Regions from separate parts of the Desulfofarcimen acetoxidans DSM 771 genome, predicted to be linked through region 2. Evidence: riboswitches for the same ligand, from Rfam matches in the RefSeq annotation. Region 2 holds a riboswitch; each other region holds the start of a gene.
The links. Region 2 has a riboswitch for cobalamin ahead of DTOX_RS09725 (hypothetical protein). Riboswitches for the same ligand answer to the same signal wherever they lie in the genome.

Region 1 (7,225 bases), 1.8 Mb from region 2:
AACTTGTGCCGAGGATGAGTTAAACAACAGGTCCTGTTTGGCCCGGCCTTATTACAATGCTGTAGTTAAAGCCGGTGGATTGCCCGTGCTGCTGGCCTCTGTGCCGGAAACAGAAGAATTGTTAGATGTATTGGATGGACTAATATTTAGCGGTGGGGGAGATGTGGATCCTCATTATTTCGGTGAGGAACCCCTGCCGGGAACAGGGGAAATCAGTCCACTTAGAGACGCTGTGGAAATCAGGCTGGCACAGCTCTCTTTAGCTGAAAAAATACCCTCACTCGGAATTTGCCGGGGGGCTCAGGTTTTAAACATTGCTGCAGGAGGGGCTTTGCACCAGGATATTAGTATGGGTTTTGAGAAGCACTTGAAGCATGTCCAGCAGGCACCCAGATGGTGCGCTACGCATAATATCGCTATATTGGAAGAATCAAACTTCTTTAGCTTAATAACTGAAAAATATCTTCGTGTGAACAGTTTTCACCACCAGGTCATATCTAAAATGGGTGAAGGTTTAAAGGCCTGCGCCTGGTCCTCTGACGGTGTAATAGAAGTCTTTGAGTCGACCGGAGATAATTTTATTCTGGGTGTGCAGTTTCACCCGGAAACCATGTGGCACAGGGACAGGAGATTTTTAAAAATATTCGAGGCTCTAATTTTAAATACCAGAAGGCAAAGAGTAAAGAAAGGATAGATGCATATGCTGGCACTTACCGGAGGAAATATTTTTACTATGGTTGGTGATAATATTGAAAACGGTACTGTACTTATTAAGGACGGTAATATTATCGAGATTGGAGAAAGTATAGCTATCCCATCCGGTACGGAAATAATCAGGGTGAACGGCAGGATTATTACACCCGGTTTAATTGATGCTCACAGTCATATAGGTATGTTTGAGGAGATATACCGGGTAGAGGGTGATGACGGGAATGAAATGACCGATCCTCTGACCCCGCATCTCAGGGCTATTGATGCAGTTAACCCGGAGGATTTAGCTTTTCAGGATGCTTTAAAGGGCGGTGTGACAACAGTAGTTACCGGTCCCGGCAGTGCTAATATTCTGGGGGGTGAGATGGCTGCTCTGAAAACCTGGGGTAAAACTGTCGAAGATATGATTGTGAAGTTTCCTATTGGTTTAAAAGCAGCGCTGGGTGAAAATCCCAAACGTGTGTACGGTACAACAAGCAAAGCGCCTCATACCAGAATGGCCAGTGCGGCAATTTTGCGTGAAGCACTGGTCAGCGCACAGAATTACATAAAAAAGCAGGAAAACTGGATTAACGGGGAGAAAGATAAACATGAGCCTGAGCGAGATTTGAAACTGGAATCTATTGGCCGGGTTTTAAAACGAGAAATACCGCTGCGAGTGCATGCTCACCGGGCCGACGATATTATGACGGCAGTTCGTATCGCCCGTGAATTCGACCTGAAGATAATAATTGAGCATTGTACAGAGGGATACAAAGTAGCGGATGAACTGGCGCGCTTGAATATTCCGGCGATAATCGGACCTATAATTACTAACCGGGCCAAGGTTGAACTGCAGGGTATTAATCTTTCTAATGGTAAATATTTGGAGAAAGCCGGGGTTAATTTTGCTATAATGACAGATCATCCTGTTGTCCCAATACAGTACCTGGCGTTATCAGCCGGCCTGACGGTACAGGGCGGTTTGTCAGAAAAAACAGCACTGCAGGCAATAACAGTCAATGCTGCTAAATTACTGGGTTTGAATGGCCTGGGTACACTGGAAAAAGGTCAAAAGGCTGACTTGGTGGTTTGGTCAGGCCACCCCTTTGATCTAAGGTCAAAAGTTGAATTGGTTTACATTAATTGTAACTTGTTGTCATTCGATTAATAAAATATAGAAAATTTTTCTTAAAAGAAGGAATTTAAACCAACTACGACGAATCTATAATTATGCAATGTAATCTTTATACTTTTTTGTTAGCTGGTGTCATGTTTTGTCGGAGGTGGTTGAATAATGTTGAATTATTTAAAGGTGTTGGTTGTTGATGACCAGCCAGGTGTAAGGTATTTATTGAACATAATTATTGAGGAAGAGGGTCACAAAGTTTATACTGCCCAAAACGGTAAAGAAGCTGTGGATATGATTAGTTTGGTACATCCTGAACTGGTTTTAATGGATGTTCGTATGCCCGTTATGGGTGGTCTTGAGGCTCTTAAAATAATTAAAAAGATATCCCCTGATACAGAAGTAGTGATGATGACTGCCTATGGTGCAGAGGATACAGTAGAAGCTGCAATGCAAAATGGGGCATTAACTTGTATTGCCAAGCCTTTTGACATTGAAGAAATAAAAAATTTTCTCAAACAATATGTTTGGAATATATCTCGTGATGCCCTTAAAAATGGGTATCGCTGCGGTTAATATTGGAGAATTAAAAGCTAATGTTAGACTAGTAAAAATAATACAAATTTATTTTGCCAAAAATACTATGTAATATAATATATGGTAATGATAAAAACCTGGTCTTAAGATATTATTCGGAAATAAGCAGATTTTAAATTACGCCTTTCTAGATGAAAGACGTTTATTTTTTGGGGACAGTAGATAGAAATATATCCTGGCGAGAGAGTGTATTATTCTGTCGGTTTTTTTTATGAATTATGCTTCGGTAATTTTTGTGTTATAATATTTGTTATAATAATGTGCCTGGGGTGAATAAATGCCATTAATTATTACAACTTCACCTGCTGAGACTGAAGCAGTGGGCAAGAGTTTAGGGAAGTTGCTTATTGCCGGGGATGTTTTGTGTTTGAATGGTGGGTTGGGTGCCGGAAAAACTTGTTTTGCCCGCGGGGTGGCCAGGGGATTGGGTATTGAAGAGCCTGTTACCAGCCCTACGTTTACTTTAATTAATGAATATATAGGACGTGAACCCTTCTATCATTTTGATGTGTACAGGCTGGGCGGGCCTGAGGAAATGAACGATTTGGGCTATGAAGAGTATTTTTACGGACAGGGAGTTGCTCTTGTGGAGTGGGGGGAGCTGGTAAACGAACTGCTTCCGCCGGAGAGATTGGATATATGGTTGTCTGTTCCTGAGGAACATATAGAGCACCGGGAGATTAGGCTTGTTCCTTACGGAGAACGCTATTGTAGTTTGGCAGAGGAGATGTTGAATAGTGCCGGTACTGGGAATTGAAGCAGCCACTCCGGTAGCGACTGTCGGTATAGTTGACGGTGAAAAGGTTTTATCTGAGCGATTGCTTAATAACGGTCGAACACACTCGGTAAACTTGTTGCCTATGATTAAGGGTGTGCTGGAAGATGCGGGTGTAGTTCCGGCGAGTTTGGAGGGAATAGCCGTTTCTTCAGGTCCCGGATCTTTTACAGGCTTGCGTATTGGTCTGTCCACTGCCAAAACATTGGCTCAGGTTTGGAAAATACCGGTAGTGGGTGTTTCCACTCTGGATGTTTTGGCAAACGGTTTATCCGGAAACAACGCTTTGCTGTGCCCGATATTAAATGCCAGGAAAAATGAAGTATATACAGCTGTCTATAGCAACACCGACTTTTTATCGCTGGAATGCTTGGTTGGTCCTCTGGCTGTTAGTATCGAAGAACTGGTTTCTATATTACAAAAGAGTAATTTTGATTCGGGTTTTGTAATGTTTTTGGGAGACGGCGTACCTGTATATAAGGAGAAAATATTATCTTATCTGGGTAAACGGGTAATTTTTGCGCCGGCGCCATTGAGTTTTCCCAGGGGTGCGGTTGCCGCACAGTTGGGATGGAAGTTGCTTCAACAAGGGCTGGGTTTGCATCCTTTTGAACTCTTGCCGGAATATATCCGCTTATCTGAAGCCGAGCTGGTCTGGTTGCGAAAACAGGAGGCAAATAAGGTATAATCATGAATATAGAATTTGAGAAAATGAATGCTGCGCATCTGACAAGTGTAACAGCCATTGAGAACAGCAGTTTTATTACGCCCTGGTCCTACCAATCTTTTGTTTATGAACTGTCTCAAAACAGTTTTGCCTATTATATAGTAGCCTTGTTGAAAAATGAGGTGGTTGGCTATGCCGGCATGTGGATAATTTTAGATGAGGCTCATATTACTAATGTAGCAGTACACCCCGAACATAGGGGACGGAAAATAGGATATGCTTTGATGCAGCAGATGCTAATCAGGGCCGCGCTCAGGGGGGCTACTAAAATGACGTTGGAGGTAAGAAGTACTAATGAGCCGGCTAAGAAATTATACAACCTGCTTGGCTTTAAAGAATCCGGCATACGCAAGGGATATTATGAGGATACCGGAGAAGATGCCCTTATTATGTGGAAGGAAGATCTGTTTTAGTATTTTGATTTAGAAATAGGCATAGACACATTCATAAAAATGTGTTAGCATGTAGTTAAATTAATTCCATATAGTAAACGGGTGTTTTGCATTGCAAAACTTAAGGGAAGTTCAGAAGTGCTGACGCGGTCCCGCCACTGTGATAGGTAGCAAACTCACACAAGCCACCGGTTCTTTTTTGAGTCTGGGAAGGCGTGAGGGAGTGATGACCTTAAGCCAGGAAACCTGCCCGTTTTAAATTTGCCGTTGATCTACGAAAGATAGGGAGGTGAAATCCATCGTACCTGTGTATGCGGGTGCCTCGTATGCCTTGTCACCTTTCCGGTAACAGGGTTTTTTGGTTTTAACCAGTCAATTTAATATTTGAATAGGTGTTCTGTCTGGAGAAGACGGACTTAAAATAAGGAATAATAAAGGGAATGGTATCAAAACCTGTAGAGGAACTTGATGTCCATGATGATCTAAAGCCGAACCATGCCTATTGCTGACTTTGAGCGCTTCTCAGGGAGTGGTTGGCGATTTAACGCATTACCTTACCGGCTTAACATACTCCCGGTGGCTGCACACCGGCTTTTTTATTGCTTTTTATGTAGTATTTGACAAAATTTGGCATTATCTGGGGGTTGCAGTATGAATATGATGAAGGGGTATTTAACAGCTTTCTTAGCTATGCTGGGGTCATACTTTATTTTTCCTGATAACGCATACGCCATGCATATTATGGAAGGATTTTTGCCTGTCAAATGGAGTATTATCTGGTCGGTAATAACTTTACCGTTTATAATTGTAGGTCTATGGTCCATCCAGAAAAAGGTGTCTAATAGCCCGTCACTGAAGATGCTGTTGGGTTTAGCCGGGGCTTTTGCCTTTGTTCTGTCTGCTTTGAAACTGCCGTCGGTTGCGGGTAGTTGTTCTCATCCTACGGGAGTAGGGCTGGGAGCTATTTTGTTTGGGCCTTTTGCTATGAGCGTGCTGGGTGTCATTGTGTTGCTTTTTCAAGCACTGCTTCTGGCTCACGGAGGTTTAACCACGCTGGGGGCCAATACTTTCTCCATGGCTGTGGCAGGTCCTTTTGTGTCTTATGGCATCTTTAAGCTTTTGCAAAAATTTGGGACCCCGTTATGGATATGTGTATTTATGGCTGCCGCACTGGGGGATTTGGCTACATACCTGACTACTTCTTTTCAACTGGCACTGGCTTTCCCTTCGGAAACAGGAGGTGTATTAGCCTCTATGTATAAATTTGCCGCTGTTTTTGCAGTTACACAGTTGCCGCTGGCTATCAGTGAAGGTTTATTGACAGTACTGGTAATGAATGTGCTGACTGTTCACAGTAAGAGTGAATTGGAGGAATTATCCGCGCTGACAAGGGAGGTTAAGGCATGAGTGTAACAGCAAAAAACACTGTTCTGGTGCTGTTGGTTTTGGCGCTGGTGATTGTCCCCCTAGTGATGAATAATGCGCCTGAATTCAGAGGCGCAGATGATCAGGGGAAAGAATTGATCGGACAGATTGATAATAATTATCAACCCTGGTACAGTTCTTTATGGGAGCCTCCCGGCGCAGAGATGCAAAGCTTGTTATTTGCACTTCAGGCAGCTCTTGGCAGCGGTTTCATAGGTTATTATTTTGGTTATATGAAGGGAAAGAAAAAGCATCAGCAAGAGTTAGAGAGGGACTCAAAGATAACGAGCTGAATGTTGCGGAATTGAAGAACTAAATTTATAACCTTAATTTTCTTAGAGTAATATAAAAGGAGTAATACAAAGGGATGTTTTCTATTGACAGCTATGCTTATTCTAATAAACTGAGGAAAGTTCACCCGGCTGAAAAATGTGCTTTTGCCATGGTTACTTTAATAATTTGCCTTGCTGCTTCTTCACTTTTGACTTCTCTGGCGGTTTTATTGATTATGTCTGCAGCGGTTGTAGGTTATGCCGGAATCCCATTTCGGGTTTTTGCCGGGTTTATGTCTCTTCCGGTTTCATTTTTACTGGTAGGTGTGTTGACTATAGCCGTTACGGTTAGCAGAGAACCTGGGGTCTATCTTTGGGGTTTGTCTTTTTGGGGGTTTAACCTGGGAATTACAGCAGCAGGAGTCGCTGCTGCTGTAATTCTTTTATTTAAGTCACTGGGGGCGGTTAGCTGTCTGTATTTTTTGTCTTTGACTACTCCTATGATTGACATAATATATGTATTGCGAAAAATGAAAGTGCCGGCTTTATTTATTGAACTCATGACACTCATTTATCGTTTTATTTTTGTTCTGGCAGAAACCGCAGAAAAAATATATACGTCGCAATCTTCCAGACTGGGTTATGCCGGTGTTAATGTCTCTTTCTCTTCTCTGGGGGAACTGGCCTCAACACTTTTTATTAAATCTTTTCACCGTTCACAAATGCTTTTTCAGGCACTATCTTCCCGTTGTTATACGGGTGGTTTGAATGTTCTGGATAACTATTATGAATTTTCTATTAAAAATATGCTCTTTATTGCAGCGCTGGATCTGGGGATAGCAGCTCTGTCATTATACTCCGGAGGTGGACAGCTTTGAAAGAATACATTTTGGAAGCCAAAGGGGTTGAGTTTAGATATCCGGATGGCACCGGTGCTTTGAACGGGATTAATATAGCTGTTGAGAAGGGTAAAAAAGTGGCTGTTTTAGGTTCCAATGGGGCGGGTAAATCCACTCTTTTTCTTCACTTTAACGGTATATTAAAGCCGCACAAGGGCAATATTTTGTTTAACGGTCAGCCGGTTTGCTATAAGCACAAGCAGTTAACCGAATTGCGTAAGAATGTTGGAATAGTTTTTCAGGATCCGGACACTCAGTTGTTTTCTGCCAGTGTTTGGCAAGAGATATCTTTTGGGCCGATTAATTTAGGATTGCCAAA
Region 2 (5,285 bases):
TCATTGAAATGCTGGCCCACCAGAATCATATCCATCACATTCACCTTGCCGTCCCGGTTTACATCCCCGTCTCCGGTTTCTGTTCCCTGCACGGTGACGGTTCTGGTTACCTGTGCTGCCGAGTTGCCGGCGGCGTCGCTGACATTATAGGTGATGGTGTAGGTTCCCGGCGTATTGACATCCACCGTGTCTCCGCCTACGGTGATCCGGTCCGTCAGGTCTTCGTCCACATTGTCTGTGGCCGTCGCTCCCGGATCGGTGAAGCTTTCCCCGAGATTTAAGGTGATTGCCGAGGCACCGTTTAAGGTGATCACCGGTGCTCCGGTGTCCGCGGAGGAATCCGCCATGCTGATCTGCAAGGTTTTGCTGCTGTGGCCGTCTCCGTCCTTTACCAGCAGGTAGACATCTTTGGCGCTGCTATCCACCAAATCCCCGATCACTATGGTATTGACCCCGGACACACAATCTGTTCCCGCTCCGGAGGTGTCGATGACGGGAGCGGCGGCCCCGCGGTCCACCACGGCGTAATAGGCTTGTCCTCCTTCATTGGAGGTAAAGGTGACCTTCCCTTCCCCGGCGGACAAGCGCGCCCCACTTCCGTCGGAAATAAAGGGAGCGGTGATCTGGGCGGCATAATCGGGATACTTGCTCAGATAGGTGTCCCGGGCGTTAACAAAGCAGCTCCTGCCCGTATGCAGTTCCACCAGGGCCCCCAGTGTCTGGTAGGTGGCCATGTCATTGCTGCCACCGTTGAAGCCCACGGAGCCGTCATCCATCTGCAAGCTCAGAAGGGCGGTCATATAAGTGCCCCAATCTTCCTGCCAGGCATTGCTGCCCAGGTCTTCCGCCGTGGCGCCGAAGAGGACCAGGGCATTGAGCATCACGGCCATGCTGTTAGGATTGACAGCGTAAGCCGTGGCAGGCAGAGGGGTATCAAAGGATCCCGGGCTGCTCACCCCGGGCCAGTTCATGGTTACGCCGCCGTTAGCGTATAAATGAGTGGATACCATTGCCGCCATTTTGCCGACGGCGTCTCTAATGCGATCCCCGTATTCCAGATCATCCTGCAGGAAATATAGGGGATAGCTCTGCATGGCCAGCCAGTCGCTGGAAGAGATCATACTGATATCACTGCGCTCATCGACAGACATTTCCACGGTGGGCAGAATGGCCTTGATCCCGGCTTTTTTCAGGGCGTCGGTATAGCCTTCCGCCTCCGTGGCCCCGGCAATTTCCGCCCCCAGGAGGAGATAGGAGACGGTCAGGATATCAATTTTTAGATCCAGCACGCCGTCTTTCCCCAACTTCAGGGTGCCGTCCGCGTTATAGGCGTGGCCGATCAGCTCCGCCACCAGATTCCGGCCGTTGAAATTCCGGGGGTCCGCCCCCACGGCACAAAGGGCAGCCACATAACGGAAATCGTCTTTGGGCGAATTGAGTGTACCGCCGGCGTCCCGGCTTTTTAAAGCCGCTTCCAGGCCGTCCAAATAGGTCTTGCCGTCGGCGCCAGCCAGCAGGGGATCGGTGACGGCATAGCCGTAATTGGGAAAGATCCAGGCATCCCAGTCCGTACCGTCTCTACGCTCGGAAAGGCCCACATAAATTCCATCTTTTACAAATATCTTCGTTTGATACCAGGAGATCATTTTGTCCAGAGAAGCTTTGACATATTCCTTCACGCCCGGATAAACTGTAAAGGCTCTGTAGCTGTAGGAAGGATTGTCCGTGCCCAGCTGGATGGCGAGCCAGTAGCTGCCGGCGGGCAGATCCTGCACCAGAAAACCCAGATCCTTATAATCCTCGGCAGCGGCGCCGGGTACCGCGGCCACAGTGCTTTCCACCAGGGTGCCGGCAATAGCCGTATCCGGCGTGCCGTTTTCCGCGGCGGTCAGATAGAATTTCACCGGAGTCTCCGCGGCCACCGTATCGTTAAAGGCGGCTCCCACATTCAGCCAGAGCTTCGCCCCGGCATAGCTACCCCAGTGACTGGCATCCAGGGATTTTATATCCGGTTTGGAGACCGGGGTTCCGTTCACTGTCACATAAACTTCATTGGAGATATATGTGCCGATTTTGGTGTAAAAGCGAAGAGAATACTGGCTGGTTTCCTCGTTAAAAGATCCCAGGTTCAAAGAATCCTGGACAGCGGTGATATTCAGGTCGGCGCCGGTTTCCCCTTCCAGTTTCTCGTAAATTCTTGTCGACGAGTTACTATCATAATAGCCGTAATACCATTCCACCGGTTGGGCCGGATTCCCGGTGCCGTACACATTCAGAGATACGGTGCTTCCCTCCGCCACTTCCTGGCGATCCGGTGTTACAAAGGGATTGGGACCGTTTTCCTCCACACAGTAGAAAAATATAGTATTACTAGTATCAGCACCGTTAGAGTTTTTAATAGCAGAGTTTATTCGATAAGGATTCTGCCGGGTGGCCGTGGCGGGCACCGTTACGGAAAATTCCGCCCCGGCATCAAGGGGATATTTATCTGCAGCCTTATAGGGCGGCTTATACACCCTTAAAGAGGTAAAAGTGTAATCTGTATTTAAATTTGGATCTTTCTTTATGGTAATCTGGGTCGTCCCCGCCGGCACCGTGATATAGCAAGGAGAAGCAGCAACACTACCCGCTATATCGCCATAGTACTTAACCGGAAGGGGTGTGTCGCTTCCCGGCAATGTGGCAATTACATACAAACCATTTACTTCCTCTACTTCCGTGGCTAACGCAGTGCCGCCGGTCGCAAAAACAAACAGCAAAGCACAAAAGAGGGCAAAAAATAGTCCCCTCTGGTGATATTTCAACATCTGTTTTCCTCCGCCTTCTTAGAAATATTCTGTAAAGAAAAGCCGCTAACCTCCTCCATTTCCCCTGTACTTTAAAACAAAAAGAGGGAGTGGGCGGTTTTTTGGCAAACCGCCCACTTCCGCACCCCTCTTCTTTAGATAGGATCGTAACCGGTTACGGTATCGGTGGTATTCTCGATCAGCCCATTGCCAAAGGTGGTGCGTACTACTTCCACCTTATAGGTATGACTTCCGAAACTGCCGACATTGAGATCGACATTGCCGGAAGAATCGGTGGTGCCACTGGTCACAAGAGTCCCGCTTTCATTATAGGCTTTGACCGTCACGCCCTGATAATTAGCAAAATTCGTCAGATTCCAGGTATAGGTCGGCGCCGGCCCGTAATATTGGCAGGAAGCCTTCACGTTAACCGTCAGGGTATTGCTGTCGTTATCGGTAATGCTGGCGATTTTGGCAAAATCGGCGCAACTGGTGGAACTGCTCGCATCGTCATGATAGATATTGATTACATCCCCGTCTGTCACATAAGCGGTGGCGATGGAAGCACCCAAGCCTGCACTTTCCAGAGGAAACTTGTTGTTGATCCGGAAGACCCAGCCGTCCCAGGCATATTGGCTAGTGGGACCATAGGTCACAATGCTATTTTCATCGGTAACGGAATAGAAATAACTGTCGCCGGAATCAATGGGATTTCCATCAGTACCGTTAAACGTATAGTTCCCCATATCTTGCACCGCCAGCAGCACGTCCCGAACAAAGAAGGACTGGGCGGTTTCACCGGCCGTCAATAGAACATTATTAATGGTTGTGTAAATGTAGCTGCCGCTGATGGTCCGGCTTTCCACTACCAAATCAACGTTAATCGTTTGATCTGTATAGATGGGCGCCGTGCCCTGGATATAGGAAGCGCTTGTCGAGGTTAAGTAATCCTGGGCAAAGGCCGGAACGGACATGGCTAAGACAAGCATTACAACCAAGCCCAGCAGCATCATTTTACTCATGATTTTACCTGATTTCATAGCAAAAACCTCCTTAAATTAAATTTAAATTTTCTGCCCGCATTTTTCCCTCTCGGGGAACCAAACAGCCGGGTTTCTTCAGATCATAGGCATCACCTCTCTAACGGTGGAAATCCACCCTTTTTTCTAAGCAGAATTGCACCCTGCAGCCAAAGGGGCTTGGAACGTGTGCGAGACACCCCCCTCACCCCCGGGATGCAAACCGTAAAACTGAATGTTAGCTACTGTTTTCAGCTACTGAAATAAAAAAACCTCTACACGAATTGTAGAGGGAAGCAGGCAACCACATTTATAAAGCATAAAATGGTAATCCATGCGCGAGTCAGTTAATCCCCTCCCCATTCTCCGTGGGTATCTGGCGGCGACTATCAAACAAGCTGGTCTCCTGGCTCAGGGGTCAACCTTGTCTTACGCCTTCCCGGATTATTAAACCCAGTGACATCTTGTAAGACTACTGCCCTTCACAGTGGCGGGACCGCACCGGACTTGCACCGGTTTCCCAATTAAGCTTCTCTTATAAGCACTTGTTTTGTTCCATATTATTTAATTGTTTAATTATTTAACATATATCCAGTGAATCTCCTCCGGATCAAGCCTGTGGACTTTCAGGAGCAATTTTCCATAAACTTATTAATTAGTTTAGCATTTATTATATGATTTTGCAATACTTTGCAAATAATGCCGGATTTATTGTTTATTTAATCATTTATTGTGTATAAACGTACTAATTTAATGTTTATTTATTTCTAAGTTTTATGATTTTGAGAAAAGTTTTTTCCGAAAACTTCATTTTTTTATTGTCGAAAAAAGGCAGCCGCTCCCGGGTCGGTGAAGCTGTCCCTGAGATTTAAGGTAATTGCGGCAGCCCCTCCAATAAAAAAAATCTCATTAGTAGTCTAATTTCTTCAAAATCAAAAGGTTTGTTTATATAGTGATGCACATCTAACTTTTTAGCCTGTTCAAATATTTCCTGGTTGCCATATGCTGTTATAAGCACAACAACAAACTCGCTATAAATATTCCTTAGTTCCTTAAGCGTTTCAAGCCCGCTCATGCCCGGCATTTTAATATCCAGTAAAATTACCCGGGGTCTAAAATTAGATGCTATTTTTAAGGCCTCTTGCCCCCCGGCAGCAACTGCTACACGATAACCGTCATCATTCAGTACTTCATATAGCAGCCGACGTATTCCGCACCGATCATCAACGATAAGAACATCATAATTCCTCATGGATACCCCCCCCAAAAATTCTCCGTAATTTTCTTTAAAGAAGGCCCTCCCAGTCAGTGCTTCTACAGGTAAGTCTCTATAATTGAAATTGTACTGCTTTTATAACGCGGAGCATACCTGCCGGTAAATACTGCTTCCATATTCTCAGGTTTGCTTTTTATGATATCCGGCACCTTTCCTGTCACAATTAACTAACACAAAGGGAAAGAAAAAAACACATGAAAAAAC
Region 3 (7,225 bases), 1.7 Mb from region 2:
GACTAATAATAACCAGGCTATTATCGGCATATTTGGGTTTTCCGGGACAGTTGTATCCGAAAACGGAAATTCATTTCCGCTGTTTGGTATTAATAAGCCTGATTACCTGCTGCAGGACGGCCAGTCTGCCGATATTAACCACCTTAATCTATATAACTCCTTCTGGGGTACTGAGACCAGGTCGGATGTTTCCGGACAAAGCGGAATAGTAGAAGTTGTAGTTCAAAATGATTTAGTTGTCTCGGTTAACCAGAACAAGCCCGGTGTACCTATTCCTGCGAACGGTTATGTTCTGGAGGGTCATGGGGCGGCGGCTCAATTTTTGCTGGAGAATTTGCCAGTATCCTCCAGAGTGCAGACGAGTTATCTGGTTACTCCCCAAACAGGCAACCTGAGAGCTGCCTTAGGCGGCAATACTTTGCTGGTGCAGGACGGCCAGCTAGCCCCTTTTACTCAGGAAATTACGGGTAATTATGCCCGTACCGCTGTAGGTATAATGCCTGATAATAAAACGCTTTATCTGGCCGCTGCTGAAAATGGCAATGGCAGTGTGGGTACTACCCAAACAGGTATGGCTGAATTTCTCCTGGCGCTTGGTGTGAACAGGGCAGTAAACCTGGACGGTGGCGGATCGACCACACTGTCCGCCAGGCATGCCGGAGACGGCGAGGCATCTCTAATCAATCATCCCCAGCTAACTCAGCAGCGTTTGCTTCCGGATGCTGTAGGAGTATTTTCTACCGCACCGAAAGGGAACCTGGGTGGTTTAGTTGTTACCGGTCCGGATTATGTTCTGGGCGGCACATCAGTGCAATATGCGGTGAAAGGTTATGATGTGAACTATAACCCTTACCAGGTAGACCAGTCGTCTGTTAGCTGGAAATCTGATCCGCAAAACGCCTTCCAGTCGAATATCTTTCACCCGCTCTCAGGCGGCGACTATAAAATTATTGCTTCTGTCAACGGTGTCGCAGGAGAGAAAACGGCGCATGTTATAGGCGCGGAAAGCCTGTCGGAATTAGTTGTTTCCCCTGCTTCAGTGATTGTTGAACCGGGCGAATCGGTAACATTTAAGACGATTGCTAAAACAAAGAGCGGTCAGGACTATGAGTTATACGCGACTGATTATCAACTTCAGCTGCAGGGCGATATGGGTTCCCTGGCAAACAATTTGTTCACAGCCCAAACCCCGGGAACCGGCAGTATAACTATTTCCTTCCAGGGAATGGTAAAAACCGTTCAGGTAATTGTGCGTTCTACGGGCGCAAATACTGCGGTGGTTTCAAATAGCAGCGGTGCGGAAGTAGTTTTGGATGAGAATACAGTATTACAGTTTCCGGCTCAGGTAGTGGAGTCCCCGCTAAATATTGAAGTTATACCGCTGGACGATGTTGCAATACCCGGTTATGATGTGTTAAAAGCATTGGATGTGGCCGGTTCCCAGCCGATATCATGGGGGGAACCCTGGAAGCTCAAATATAATTATAATAAAAGTGATCTGCTTAGTTTGTCGCCGGAAACATCGGGAGAGCCGCTTGACTCGGATGATTCAACTGAATTATTAGATCCTTCTGACATACTGTTAGATCCTTCTGATATACTGACTCAAACGCCGGGAGAAACAGATTCCAATGATGACAGCCAGCTTGCTTCTGACCTGACACCTGTAGTAAAGGTCCTGTTTAAAGGCGAGGGCAGCGATGAATGGCAGCTCCAGCCTGCATGGACAGTGGGGCAGGATAACCTGCAAACAATTAATGCCAGGATAAAAGGTCTGGGACAGGTTGCCGTAGTGGTGGATGAGCAACCAATACCGGTTTTCAGCGATATGAAAAATCACTGGGCTGAGAATATAGTGACTCAAATGGCCTCCCGTGAGATTGTCAACGGTTACCCGGACGGCAGTTTCCGGCCTAAAAACATGATTACGCGGGCTGAGTTTGTGGCCTTATTATACCGGGCTTTGCTCTGGTCTAAAACGGAAAACCAGGTTTCTTTTAAGGACGAGATACCCGAATGGGCCGTAGATCCAGTATCTGCCGCTGTGAGCAGAAAGGCGGTCAGCGGCTATCCCGATAACACCTTTAAACCATCCAAAGGCATAACACGTTCGGAAATGGCTGTCATAATTGATCGTGTGCTTAATTTGCCCAAGACAGATAAGCAGCAGAAGTCTGCATTTACCGATATATCTTCCGTTCCTGCCTGGGCACTGGATCAGGTTGACCGGGTGGCAGCGGCGGGAATCTTGAAAGGTGATAAGGACAAGTTTCGCCCTCTGGACAGCGCTACCAGAGCTGAGGTAGCTGTGGCAGTGAGCAGGGTTCTTGATTACTGGGTAACCCATTAATATAATTGGGGTTTGTTCATAATATTTTAAAGTTGGAGCAGGAAAATGAGGTTTCATGTAGAAGATTTCATTTCAGATAATTAAATAAGTTGGTTTCAGGTGCCCCATGAAATCGGGGAGAATAGGGAATCAGGTGTAAATCCTGAACGGTCCCGCCACTGTAACCGGGGAGCATAGCGGCATAGGATAACCACCGTTAAACCGGGAAGGTTGCTGCATGTATTGAACCGGAGTCAGGAGACCTGCCTGAAAACCAAAAACCTTTTACAGGTTGCTTCGTTGGATGATGGAAAAGTCCCACGGCCTTATTGGCTGTGGGCTTATTATTTTTAACGGGGGTTGATTGCATGTTGCAGAAAGCGATATCGATGATTGGTAGCTTGGATCAGGAGGCTATGAACAAAGCTCAGCAGCGGCTGGACAGTTTAATTAAGCCGCCGGGCAGCCTGGGTGTTTTGGAAGAAGTGGCTGTGCGTTTGGCCGGTATTACCGGAAATCACAAACCTTTTATAAGGAAAAAGACCGTGGTTGTCATGGCTGGCGATCACGGTGTGTTTGAAGAAGGTGTCAGCGCTGCGCCGCAGGAGGTAACCTATCAAATGCTGCCTGCTTTTGTACACGGTGTGGCAGGTATTGGTGTTTTGGCCCGTCATGCCGGAGCTAATCTTATTGTGGTGGATGTGGGGGTAGCAGTGCCTGTGGATTATCCGGGAGTATTGCGGAAAAAGGTCAAAGCGGGTACCGGTAATATAGCCAGAGGGCCGGCTATGACAGTGGAAGAAGCGGTACAGGCTCTGGAGGTTGGCATAGAAACTGCGTGGCAGGAAATAGATCAGGGAACAGATCTGCTGGCTACCGGCGACATGGGAATTGCCAATACCACACCGAGCACGGCTCTCCTGGCTGTCTTTGGCAATCTATCGGTAGATGAAATCACCGGTCGCGGGACTCTTATTAATGACGAAGTTTTAAATAACAAGATAAAAGCAATAGAGGCTGCAATTAAGGTCAATAAGCCTGATCCGGCTGATCCTGTAAGCGTGCTGGCCAAGGTAGGCGGTCTGGAAATTGCCGGGTTGGCCGGCTTGATCCTAGGCGCTGCAGCCAGGCGGGTGCCGGTACTGGTTGACGGTTATATCAGCACTGCCGCCGCTCTGGTTGCTTCGCGCATATGCCCCTTGTCCAAAGAGTATATGCTGGGTTCTCATTTGTCGGGAGAAAAGTCTCACCGGTACATGCTGGAGGTGGTCGGCCTGAAGCCCATGCTGCATTTGGACATGAGGTTGGGCGAGGGGACCGGATCAGCCCTGGCTATGAATATTGTAGAAGGTTCACTGAGAATATTGCATGAGATGGCAAGTTATGAAGAGGCAAAAGTATCAGATGTGGATGAGAGCAAAATTTTAAAGTAATTAAATAAAAAACCGGAAATAATAAAAACAATCAACTTAATATAAGCAGGAATTTGAGTTTTTTCGGAGAAAATAAGGGTGTTAGGAACAGGAGGTGTTAAAGTGTCTTTAGAAAAAATTTATGATATGGCGGTAGAGCTGGGGAAAGCCATTGCCGAGACGGAAGAGTTTAAGGATATGAAGCAAAGTGAGCTGGCCATCATGAGAAATGAGGACGCAGCGGGCCTGGTAGAGAAGCTTAACAATGCCAAAAGAGGCGTAGAAAGAAAAAAGATGTTAGGTGAACTTACCGAGGCGGATGCTATAGAAATGGGCGAGATTGAAAAAGAAGTTTTGAGTAACCAAGTGGTAAAGCAATCCTTTGAAGCTAACGCTATGTTTAATAATTTTATGCAAAAAATCAGCGTAAAAATACGTGATGGCATCCGTGAGAAATCTGATCATTTGGTCTAGTAAATAATCTATGGCGGAGCCGGGTGGGACTTCGTTATTGAGGAGAGGTGGCAAGTTAACCTCTTCTTTTGACGAAGCAGGAAAATCCCCTTTAGCGACTTTCGAGGCAGCCATGGGTACTCGTGTTTATCGGAAATTATTCAGTACTGACATTATTTATGCAATATAAATTTATACTTCATTAAACAGTGGTTATCCACGGATCCATATAAGCATAATTCCCTGGAGTAAAATAAATTCATAGGATAAATTTTTAGCAGGTATTTATAGGGAAGTTGAAGAAATACATAAAAGCACTTATATATAGAGAGTACAATTAGTTAATTGCCGGTTTTACAGCCCATTTCGCTTGATTTAAGGCCTAAGAGCGGTTATTTATCTATTAAAAGCCATGCAAAAATTAATAATAAAAAAAAACAATTTTAATAAAAAAAATAGCTTATTCTTAGAAGGAGTTTTGAAGTTTAGGTAGAATAACTTATATACAAGAATAATTAGTGATCGATGAAGTGCATCTGAAGCGTTGGATTTGTGCAAATGCAAGTGATAAGCTGCACAATCACCAGGTTGCATGAACCGGTCAATAATAAAGAGAAAAATATTTGAGGAGGGCGATGAGGAAAATGGCATTAGTTGCACCGCATGGTGGAAAATTAACTCCGGTAATTCTCCCGAAAGAACAACGTGAAGATGCTTTGGCAAAAGCTAAAACTCTGCCGGTAATTAGAATGTCATCCCGTGAAACATCTGATGTATTAATGATTGGTATGGGTGCATTCAGTCCATTAATGGGTTTTATGACCAAAGAAGATTATGAAAGCGTAGTAAACACCAAGCACTTAGCCAACGGCTTAGCCTGGCCCGTGCCCATCACTGTTTCAGTTACCAAAGAACAGGCTGCTGAACTTAAAGAAGGTATGGAAGTAGCTCTGGTTGACGACGAAACAGATAAGTATGTGGCTATTCTTACTGTTAAAGATAAATATGAGTATGACAAGACCAAAGAATGTAAAGAAGTATTCTTTACCGATGATCCCGAGCATGATGGTGTTAAGAAAGTTATGGGCCAGCCGGAAATTAACGTTGGCGGCGATATCATCACCTTCAGTGAAATGGGCTATGCTACCCAGTATGCCGGTTATTATGCTCACCCGCACGAAACCCGTGCATTATTTGAATCCAAGGGCTGGAACACTGTTTGTGCTTTCCAAACCAGAAACCCCTTGCACCGCTCTCACGAGTTCCTCTGCAAGATCGGTATGGAAGTTTGCGACGGTTTGTTCCTGCACCCGATTGTTGGTAAATTAAAGCCTGGCGATATTCCGGCTGAAGTTCGTTTTAAGTGCTACCAGGCTCATATGGACAACTATTTCAATAATAAGAACGTTGCTCTTAAAGTATATCCGATGGAAATGCGTTATGCCGGACCCAGCGAAGCTATCCTGCATGCTATCTTCCGTCAGAACTTCGGTTGCAGCAACATCTTAATCGGTCGTGACCACGCCGGTGTAGGCAGTTACTATTCTGCATATCAGGCTCAGGAAATTTTTGACCAGTTTAAGCCCGGTGAGATCCTTTGCCAGCCGATTAAAGTTACAGCCGCTGCTTATTGCAAGAAGTGTATGGGTATGGAAACTGAAAAGACCTGCCCGCATACCGGTGAAGATCGCGTAGCTATCAGCGGTACCAAGGTTCGTCAGATGTTTGGCGCCGGCCAACTGCCGCCGCTGGAATTTGGACGTAAAGAAGTTCTCGAAATTCTCACCGAGTACTATCAGGCTTTAGATAAAAACAAGTAATAATTAGTTAATCTATAACTTATGCTGGTTTAAGGCCGGTTGCCGCTTAAAGCGGTAATCGGTATTAGATAAGGGTGTCATGCTAACTACATGAGGAGGTGGTCAAGAACAGTTAAGGTTTTTGCCGCCTGTCATTAAGACAGTCATGTTTTTGTATGATTGACTGAAAAGTCAAAAAAGACTTGCAGTCTATATGCCTGATAAGTTATGTGTAATATTTTCGCAGCGTGCTGATTGGTTTTAAGCCAGGCTTATGATAGCTGCGAGGTTTTAAACTAAGATTTATATTTGGTTATAGGAGGTCAGAGAATATGCCAACTTTTGTAATGCAAGAAAAATGCGATGGTTGCAAGGGTCAGGACAAAACAGCTTGTATGTATATCTGCCCGAACGACTTAATGGTGCTTGACAAGGAAAAAATGAAGGCTTATAACCGTGACTTAACAGCTTGCTGGGAGTGCCTGTGCTGTGTTAAGATTTGCCCGCAACAAGCTATGGACTTCAGAGGCTATGCTGATTTCGTTCCCCTGGGAGCCAGTGTTGTTCCTTTGAGAAGTTCCGACAGCATTATGTGGACAGTTAAGTTCAGAAACGGCTTAATGAAGCGCTTCAAGTTCCCCATCAGAACAACTGAAGAAGGTACTGCAGTTCCCGACGCTGGATACACTTTGGATAACGACGATCTGCAAAGTGAAATGCTGTTTACCCAGCCGTATTCCATGAATTTAACTGAGTTCCCGACCATTAAGTAGTTATTTAAACTTATATATAATTTGTTAGCTGAAATATTTTGGTATTTAGGATGTATAAAGAGGAGGTAAAAATAGTATGCCGAATTTTGAAACTGTAGAAATTACCACTGATCTTTTGCTTATCGGTGGTGGTATGGCCAACTGCGGTGCTGCTGTAGAAGCTGCATATTGGGCAAAGAAGAACGGTGTTAAGGTTACTTTAGTTGATAAAGCCGCTATGGACAGAAGCGGTGCCGTTGCTATGGGTTTATCTGCTATCAACCAGTATGTTAACTATGCTAAAGGCGTAAACACCCTTAAGGATTATGTTGAGTATGTTAAAAAAGACTTAATGGGCATTGCACGTGATGACCTTGTTTATAACATTGCCCGTCACGTTGACTCTACCGTTCATTTGTTCGAAAAATGGGGTCTTCCCATCTGGTTGAATGACGACGGCACATATGTAAATGAAGGCCG

Region 1: another riboswitch for cobalamin. It lies ahead of DTOX_RS18135 (energy-coupling factor ABC transporter permease); the one in region 2 lies ahead of DTOX_RS09725 (hypothetical protein).
Region 3: another riboswitch for cobalamin. It lies ahead of cobT (nicotinate-nucleotide--dimethylbenzimidazole phosphoribosyltransferase); the one in region 2 lies ahead of DTOX_RS09725 (hypothetical protein).

Annotation. Positions count from the first base shown of each region.
Region 1 is NC_013216.1:3,902,133-3,909,357, reverse strand. Features, by position in the region: gene DTOX_RS18165 (gamma-glutamyl-gamma-aminobutyrate hydrolase family protein) at 1-694, shown strand, start outside; gene DTOX_RS18160 (amidohydrolase) at 701-1,861, shown strand; gene DTOX_RS18155 (response regulator) at 1,988-2,395, shown strand; gene tsaE (tRNA (adenosine(37)-N6)-threonylcarbamoyltransferase complex ATPase subunit type 1 TsaE) at 2,694-3,173, shown strand; gene tsaB (tRNA (adenosine(37)-N6)-threonylcarbamoyltransferase complex dimerization subunit type 1 TsaB) at 3,154-3,879, shown strand; gene rimI (ribosomal protein S18-alanine N-acetyltransferase) at 3,882-4,331, shown strand; cobalamin riboswitch at 4,394-4,578, shown strand; gene DTOX_RS18135 (energy-coupling factor ABC transporter permease) at 4,971-5,717, shown strand; gene DTOX_RS18130 (energy-coupling factor ABC transporter substrate-binding protein) at 5,714-6,028, shown strand; gene cbiQ (cobalt ECF transporter T component CbiQ) at 6,103-6,885, shown strand; gene DTOX_RS18120 (energy-coupling factor ABC transporter ATP-binding protein) at 6,882-7,225, shown strand, end outside.
Region 2 is NC_013216.1:2,113,244-2,118,528, reverse strand. Features, by position in the region: gene DTOX_RS09730 (immunoglobulin-like domain-containing protein) at 1-2,807, opposite strand, end outside; gene DTOX_RS09725 (hypothetical protein) at 2,942-3,826, opposite strand; cobalamin riboswitch at 4,185-4,369, opposite strand; gene DTOX_RS09720 (response regulator) at 4,674-5,057, opposite strand.
Region 3 is NC_013216.1:3,779,168-3,786,392, reverse strand. Features, by position in the region: gene DTOX_RS17410 (S-layer homology domain-containing protein) at 1-2,350, shown strand, start outside; cobalamin riboswitch at 2,431-2,614, shown strand; gene cobT (nicotinate-nucleotide--dimethylbenzimidazole phosphoribosyltransferase) at 2,698-3,762, shown strand; gene DTOX_RS17400 (YlbF/YmcA family competence regulator) at 3,865-4,215, shown strand; gene sat (sulfate adenylyltransferase) at 4,839-6,014, shown strand; gene aprB (adenylyl-sulfate reductase subunit beta) at 6,326-6,766, shown strand; gene aprA (adenylyl-sulfate reductase subunit alpha) at 6,843-7,225, shown strand, end outside.